Planctellipticum variicoloris: one gene and its partner. The protein of the gene in region 1 interacts with the protein of each later gene in a pairwise test. Links are inferred from orthologs where the notes say so. Each region holds a gene or a part of one and is shown in the gene's direction. Other genes may lie near its edges.

What was found. The genes of interacting proteins can lie anywhere in the genome.
Region 2: the proteins of odhB (region 1) and lpdA interact in binary tests that used the Escherichia coli proteins (3 or more experiments, as listed by UniProt). The link is inferred for Planctellipticum variicoloris from one-to-one orthologs.

The regions. Positions count from the first base shown.
Region 1 is NZ_CP130886.1:1,689,044-1,694,173, forward strand. The notes cover bases 1,411-4,232. They hold odhB (2-oxoglutarate dehydrogenase complex dihydrolipoyllysine-residue succinyltransferase), read left to right. Parts: upstream 1,411-2,120; coding sequence 2,121-3,344; downstream 3,345-4,232. Other genes in these bases: SH412_RS06685 (2-oxoglutarate dehydrogenase E1 component), read left to right, coding at 1,411-2,014; rimI (ribosomal protein S18-alanine N-acetyltransferase), read right to left, coding at 3,519-4,079. Also shown: more of SH412_RS06685, read left to right, coding at 1-1,410; SH412_RS06700 (MDR/zinc-dependent alcohol dehydrogenase-like family protein), read right to left, coding at 4,271-5,130. UniProt on the Escherichia coli protein: E2 component of the 2-oxoglutarate dehydrogenase (OGDH) complex which catalyzes the second step in the conversion of 2-oxoglutarate to succinyl-CoA and CO(2).
Region 2 is NZ_CP130886.1:1,388,734-1,391,721, forward strand. It holds lpdA (dihydrolipoyl dehydrogenase), read left to right. Parts: upstream 1-780; coding sequence 781-2,196; downstream 2,197-2,988. Other genes in the region: SH412_RS05480 (2-oxo acid dehydrogenase subunit E2), read left to right, coding at 1-664; SH412_RS05490 (hypothetical protein), read right to left, coding at 2,235-2,960; SH412_RS05495 (DUF1559 family PulG-like putative transporter), read right to left, coding at 2,929-2,988. UniProt on the Escherichia coli protein: Lipoamide dehydrogenase is a component of the glycine cleavage system as well as of the alpha-ketoacid dehydrogenase complexes.

The DNA.
Region 1 (5,130 bases):
CGAGTTCGCCGACCTCGACCCCGACCTCAACGTCGGCCGCGGCGACGTCAAATACCATCTGGGCTACAGCAACGACTGGCACTCCGGGGACGGCCGGAAGGTTCACCTGTCGCTCTGCTTTAATCCCAGCCACCTGGAATTCGTCAACACCGTCGGGATGGGACGCGTCCGCGCCAAGCAGGATCGCCGCGGCGACAAGGATCGCTCGAAGGTGCTGCTGGTCCTGATCCACGGCGACGCGGCGTTTCCCGGCGAAGGCATCGTCCAGGAAACGCTCAACCTGAACCAGCTCGACGCCACGCGCATCGGCGGCACGATGCACGTGATCGTCAACAATCAGGTCGGCTTCACGACGTCTCCCCGGCAGGCGCGATCGACGCCCTACGCCAGCGACGTCGCGAAGATGCTGCAGATCCCGATCTTCCACGTGAACGGCGAAGATCCCGAGGCTGTGGCGCAGGTCGTTCGTCTCTCGATGGACTTCCGCCACGACTTCCACCGCGACGTCGTCATCGACATGTACTGCTACCGCCGCCGCGGCCATAACGAACAGGACGAGCCCGCGTTCACGCAGCCGCAGATGTACTCGAAGATCGCGGCCCGACCGCCCGTCGGCCAGAGCTACCTCGAACATCTGCTGACGATGGGCGAGGTGACCCGCGAAGAAGCCGAACGGATGAATTCGCTGCATCGCCAGCAGCTCGAATCCGAACTCGAAGTGGCGAAGAGTGCGCAGTACGTTCACAAGTGGGACATGCTGCACGGGGTCTGGCAGGGGTATCACGGCGGGAACGAACGCGAAGTCGCGGACGTCGACACCGGCGTACCGGTCGAACGGAGCGCCGAGATCCTCGAAATGCTCACGCGTCTGCCCGCCGGCTTCAAACCCAACTTGAAGCTCCACAATGGCGGCGATCCCAAGAAGCCGGAGGGGATCCTGCAGAAGCGGCTGGCGATGGCCCAGGGGCGGGAACGGCTCGACTGGTCCGCGGGCGAGACGCTGGCGTACGCCACGTTGTCGCTCGAAGGCCACCGGGTCCGGCTCCACGGTCAGGACGTCGAGCGCGGAACCTTCAGCCACCGCCACGCGGTCCTGCACGACATGGAGACCGGCGAGACCTACATGCCGCTGGCCCATATGGCGGCCGACCAGGCGCCGATTGAAATCCACAATAGCTGCCTGTCCGAAGCCGGCGTACTCGGCTTCGAGTACGGCTACAGCCTCGACTGGCCCGAAGGTCTCATCGTCTGGGAAGCTCAGTTCGGCGACTTCGTCAACGTGGCGCAGGTCATCATCGACCAGTTCATCGTCAGCGCCGAAGACAAGTGGAACCGCCTCAGCGGCCTGGTCATGCTGCTGCCCCACGGTTTCGAGGGGCAGGGACCGGAGCACTCCAGCGCCCGCCTCGAACGCTTCATGATGCTGGCCGCGGAGGATAACATCCAGATCTGTTATCCGACGACGCCGGCTCAGATCTTCCACCTGCTTCGTCGTCAGGTGCTGAAAAGCTGGCGGAAGCCGCTGATCGTCATGTCTCCCAAGTCGCTGTTGCGATCCAAGGGGGCGACGTCCTCCCTGGAAGATCTCAGCCGGGGGACTTTCCAGCGAGTCATCGGCGATCAGCTCCAGGATCGTCCCGGCAGCGAAGTCCGTCAGATTCTGCTCTGCTCGGGGAAGATCTACTACGAACTCGCCGAGCGCCGGGAACAGCTCCAGCGGAACGATGTCGCCATACTGCGGGTCGAGCAGCTCTATCCGGTCCCGGACCGGGAGCTGGAACTGCTGCTCGCTCAGTATCCAAACGGCACGCCGGTCAACTGGGTTCAGGAAGAGCCAGAAAACATGGGGGCCTGGCGAACCCTGCGGTGCCACTGGGGCGATCAGATATACGGTCGGCATCCGCTGACCGGCGTCTGCCGCCCGGCTTCGGCCAGCCCCGCCACCGGCTCGAAGAAGAGTCACGACAACGAACAGGCCGAGGTGATTGCCCGCGCGTTCGGCCAGGTCCGTTGAGGCTGGCCGATTCCAAGGATCTCATCCGTGTTTGCGGCCCCCAGGCGTGTGGACGCCGCTTCGAAACCGCAGCCTCGTCGCAGTCAGAACAGAAGGCAGGGAGTTCATGTCCGTGGAAGTCAAGGTGCCGCCCGTCGGTGATTCCATCTCCGAAGTGACTATCGGCGAATGGCGCAAGAAAGTCGGAGATGCGGTCGCGCTCGACGAGAACGTCGTTGAGATCGAAAGCGAAAAGGCCACGTTCGACGTCCCGGCCACCGCCAAAGGGGTCATCACCCAGATCCTCAAGCAACCGGGCGACGTCGCGGCGGTCGGTGAAACCATCGCCCTGATCGACGAGTCCGCAGTGCCGACGACGACGAACGGCACCCCGTCGGCTCCCCCCGCGGCCTCTCCGCCGCCGGCTGCGGCACCAGCTCACTCGCACGTCATGCCGGCCGCGGCCCGCGCGCTGCATGAAGCCGGGCTGCAAGCCAGTCAGGTGGAGGCGACCGGCCCCGGCGGACGGCTGCTCAAAGAAGACGTCCAGCGCCAGACGGCCGCGAAGCCCGCCGCCCCGGCGCCGGCCCCTGCTCCGGCGGTCGAGTCCCGCCCCGCCCCGACCACGGTTCTGGCGAAGTCGGCGGGGGAGCGTTCCGAACGCCGTCAGGTCATGAGCCCCATCCGCAAACGCATCGCTCAGCGGCTTGTCGAAGCCCAGCACAATGCGGCGCTGCTGACGACCTTTAACGAAGTCGACATGTCCGCCGTCATGTCGCTGCGAAAGCAGTACCAGGACCAGTTCACCGAGAAATACGGCATCAAGCTCGGCTTCATGTCGTTCTTCGTCAAGGCGGCGATCGAGGCCCTGCAGGCGTACCCCGCCATTAACGCGGAAATCCAGGGGAACGAGATCGTCTACCACGACTATTGCGACGTCGGCATCGCCATCGGCGGCGGCAAGGGACTCGTCGTGCCGGTCCTCCGCAACGCCGAGCGGATGACCTTCGCCGACATCGAACTGGCCATCAGCGACTTCGGCAAGCGGGCGCAGGTCGGCAAGCTGTCTCCCGCCGAGCTGACGGGGGGAACCTTCACAATCAGCAACGGCGGCGTCTACGGCTCGATGCTGTCGACTCCCATCGTCAATCCGCCGCAGAGCGGCGTCCTCGGCATGCACGCCATTCAGGAACGCCCTGTCGTCAAGGACGGCCAGATTGTCGCCCGCCCGATGATGTTCCTCGCCCTGACCTACGACCACCGGATCGTCGACGGCCGCGAGGGCGTCACCTTCCTGAAGCGGATCAAAGACTGCATCGAGAATCCGGTCCGCCTGCTCCTCGAAGTCTGATTCCACGCGGACCGCCTCTGTCCGCTCTCAAAAATGCTACCCGCAGCCCGCAGTGTCACCACTGCGGGCTGTGTCGTTTTCTGATCCGCGCCCAGTTCCAGCCAACGAAAAATCCCTCCGGCAGCCCAGGCCGCCGGAGGGATTCGTTGATTTCGAATTGCAAAGCGACCGCAGCTATGCCGCGTCGTAACCCGGCTCTTCAGCCTGCAGGTACTGGCTGATCCGGTTGCGCGGAGCAAACAGCGTCGCCGCATCGTCGGCGGGATAAAGCTGGAACCGCATCTGATACGCGTCTTCCGTCGTATCGTTGTAGTGGCTGCGGAGCACGCCGCAGGCGTGCAGTCCGCGCGAGCGGAAAAAGAGCTGGGCGGCGAGATTGGTCTCGCGGACTTCGAGAGCGATTTCTCGACGTCGCTGCTGGGACAGCTTGTTGATCAGCTTGTCCATCATCTGGCTGCCGACGCCGAGCTGGCGCGACCAGGGGGCCACTGCGAAATTGAGCACGTGCAACTGCGACTTGAGCAGTTCGTAGATCATGAAGCCGACAATGCGTTCCTGCCGCTCGGCGACCATGCCGATGCAGTTCCGCTGCCGCAGGCACGTCAGAAAGTCCTCCTCGGTCCAGGAGAACTCGAAGCTCTGGCGTTCGATGTCCAGCACCTCGGCCATATCCCGCCGGATCATCCAGCGGATCTGGACGTCGCACTGCTGATGCTGTGTATGTCCCAAGCTCATCGCGGCCTCCTTGCCCTGCTTGAGCAGCCCGGCAAATCCCGAGAACCGGGGTTCGCCGGTGTGTCGAATCGGCCGCCGTCGTGGCTGACGCCCATTCCAACCTGCCCCCCGCAACCCGGTCGCGAGGGAGAGGAACGATACCCCGGCGTGTCATTCCTGCCAAGACAAGTTTGCCGGGTTTTTTGCCGGCGTCATGCCGTTTTCCGCTGTGTTTCGGCGGATTCTGCCACTGCAAACAACAGCTTCAGCACTGGAGTCGTCGCCGCCCGCTCGAAAGCGTCCAGACCGTCTTCCAGACGATAGCGCCCGTCGATCAGGGGCGCGACCTGAATCTCCCGCCGCTCCAGGGCCTCGATCGCCGCCGGGAATGGGCCGCAGCGCGAACCGACGATGGTGACTTCATCGATCACTGCGGGAGCCAGACTCAAAGTCTGCGCGCCGGCCACAGTCGTCTTCAGCACGACCGTTCCTCGCGGGCGAACCAGCCGCAGCGCCGTTTCCAGTCCCGTTCCCGACCCGGTGCAGTCCACCACCAGATCGGCCCGTTCCAGCCTCTCGACCTGGCCCAGCAAAACCGTCCGCAGGCCCAGATCCTCCAGCCGTTTCAGCTTCGCCGCGTGCTTGCCAACCACAGTCAGATTTGGACAGATCCGCGCGAGCACCTGAGCGCAGAGATTTCCCAGGCGGCCATCCCCCAGCACCACGATCCGCTGCCCGGACGAAATTGCGACTTGCGCCGGGATTTGAAAGGCCGCCGCCAGCGGCTCCACAAAGACCGCCTCGTCATCGCTCAGAGCATCATCGACCGGATGCAGATTGACCTCCGGAACGGCGACAAAGTCGGCGAAGGCCCCGTCGTGTCCCAGAATCCCCAGCACACTTCGCTGCGGACAGTGGGTCCGCAGTCCGGCCAGGCACAGCTCGCACCGGTCGCACGCGCAGTTAATCTCGCCCACGACCCGCCGCCCAGCCCAACGGCCCGCCTGCGCCACCCCCACAAACTCGTGCCCCAGAATGCCGCGATACCTCATATAGCCCCGCACCAGTTGCA
Region 2 (2,988 bases), 300 kb from region 1 along the record:
GACGGCCGCCAACAACCTCAGCCTTGCCTGGCAGCTCATCCCCCACGTCACCCAGCACGACCTGGCCGACATCACCGAGACCGAAGCCACCCGTCGGCGGTTCCAGGAATCGGTCGGCAAGAGCGGCGTGAAGGTCACCATGACCGCGGTCGCTATCAAAGCGGCGGTGGCCTGCCTCAAGGCGTTCCCGAATTTCAATGCGAGCTACGATTCGGCGAAGGCCGAAGTCGTGTTGAAGCAGTATTACAACATCGGCGTCGCCGTCGACACCCCCAACGGCCTGGTCGTCCCGGTCCTCCGCGACTGCGACAAAAAGACGATCCTGCAGATCGCGACCGAGCTGGGCGAGATCGCCGAGAAGGCCCGCAACGGCAAGCTCGAGATCAAGGACATGATGGGGGGGACGTTTACCATTACCAATCTGGGAGGGATCGGCGGGACGTCCTTCACGCCGATCGTCAACTACCCGGAAGTCGCCATCCTGGGGATGTCCCGCAGCCAGCAGCAATTGCAGCTCGTCGACGGCGAAGTCCAGAGCCGGCTGATGCTGCCGCTGTCACTCTCTTACGATCATCGCGTGGTCAACGGCGCCGACGCCGCCCGCTTCATCGTCAAGCTGAGCGGGCTGTTTTCCGACGCCTTCCGCCTGCTGGTCGAATGCTGATCGGTTGGTGCCGAGGCTGCTGAGCGGCTAGAATTTCCTGGAGCCCGCGGGTTGCGATCCGCGGGCTCCTTCGCTGAATCGCCCGATCAATGCTCCTTGCTGAGAACAGAGTTTCCATGGCAGACATCCAGGCTCAACTGCTGGTCCTCGGTGGCGGTCCCGGCGGATATCCCGCCGCGTTTGAAGCCGCCGATCACGGGTTGAAAGTCGTCATGATCAACGACGACGAACGACCGGGCGGCGTCTGCCTCAACCGCGGCTGCATCCCGTCGAAGGCGCTCCTGCACGTCGCCAAGCTGATCAACGAAAGCAGCGAAGCCTCCGACTGGGGACTGACCTTCGCCAAGCCCAAAATCGACCTGAACAAGCTGCGAGACTGGAAGAACGCCGTCGTCGGCAAGCTGTCGGGAGGCGTCGGCGAGCTGTGCAAGGCGCGCGGCGTCGAACTGATTCCCGGCCGCGGCACCTTCATCAACGATCATCTGCTGGAAGTGAAGACCCGCGCCGGCAAGACGCTGACGGTCGAATTCGAGAAGTGCATCATCGCCACTGGGTCGACGCCCGCCGTGCCGCCGGTCTTTCAGATCGGCGATCCGCGCGTGATGGATTCGACCGGCGCGCTCGAACTGGCGGACATCCCCGGCAGCCTGCTGGTCGTCGGCGGCGGGTACATCGGCCTGGAAATGGGGAGCGTCTACGCCGCCCTGGGCTCGAAGGTCACCGTTGTCGAACTGACCGGCGGACTGCTGCCGGGTGCGGACCGCGATCTCGTCCGCCCGCTGCAGAAGCGGCTGGAATCGCACTTGGAAGCGATTCATCTCAACACGAAGGTCGAGGCTCTCGCGGCCGCGAAGAACGGTATCACCGCCACCCTCGCAGGCGAAGGAGTCGCCCCCAAGCAGACCTTCGACCGCGTCCTGATTTCGATTGGACGACGCCCGACCAGCAAGGGTTTCGGCCTGGAGAACACCGGCGTCGAAGTCGACGAGAAGGGCTTCATCAAGGTCGACGCCCAGCGCCGGACCAACGTGCCCCACCTGTTCGCCATCGGCGATGTCGCCGGCGAACCGATGCTCGCCCATAAGGCGACCCGCGAAGCCAAGGTCGCGGCCGAAGCGATTCTGGGGCAGCCCTCCGCTTTCGACAATACCGCGATTCCCGCCGTGGTTTTCACCGATCCGGAAATTGCCTGGGTCGGCCTGATGGAGCCCGAGGCCAAGGCCCGCGGACGTGATGTCAAAGTGGTCAAATTCCCCTGGGCCGCCTCAGGCCGGGCGATGACCCTGGCGCGGACGGAAGGGCTCACGAAGCTGGTGCTGGATCCCGCCACGGAACGGGTGCTGGGCATCGGCATCGTCGGCCCCGGCGCCGGCGAGATGATCGCGGAGGCCGCCCTGGCGGTCGAAACCGCAGCCGTCGCCCGCGACCTGGCGGAAACGATCCACGCCCACCCGACGCTGTCGGAAACCCTGATGGAAGCCGCAGAAGCCAGCTACGGCCAGGCGACGCACTTCTATCGCCCGAAGCGATGACGGACTCACGAAGTCTTCATCGCCGGGTGGACCATCGGCTATTGTGGCTGCTCGTCACCGGTCACTTGCAACAGCCCCCGCTGCAACACGAGGGGCGGGCCGGATTCGAAGCGTACGTCTGAGATCCAGTGCGCTGTTGGATAGATACGCAGTTCGTAAACGTATTCGCCCGGTGGATGATTCCCGAGGGCGAAGAACGTATATCCGCAGAGGTTCCCCTTAGTCAGCGGAGGGATCTTCTTCGGAGAACCCGAGTATCCCGCCGATACCGGCCACGTCTTCATGTTTCCGACCGCCAGCGGGGTAGGCTTGGGGGAGCCTTTCTTGACCACGGTCGCTTGCCGTGGCGAAATCTGCTGACGGTAGCGAATGCACGGCATTTCAACCGTGTTCCGTTCCGTTCCACGCCAGCCGCGCGGAATGACGGCCAATGTCATCGGCCAATACACCGTTTCCGTCAGCTCGCGGTCGGCGAATATCTGTCCGGGGAGATTGTTTGGCGTCACATCGACGTTGGCATAGAACCCGGTACGCTGGAGAAGCGTCACCACGTCGCCGATCGGTTCACCGCTTTCCAGCCGCGTGAAGGTGAATTGCTTTACGTAGGGAGCCGGGTTGGCCGGCAAGATCGGAGGCGGCTGGCGCGTCCACCAATACAGGCCCAATAACGCGGCGATCAGCAGCGCCGCGCCAATCACCATCCAACGCCAGTGTCGATTCTGTTTCACGTTTTCAGTGACCCGGAAAGGCCGCGACTGACTCATTTCCGTTTCGCGTCCCCAAGGCCCGCCA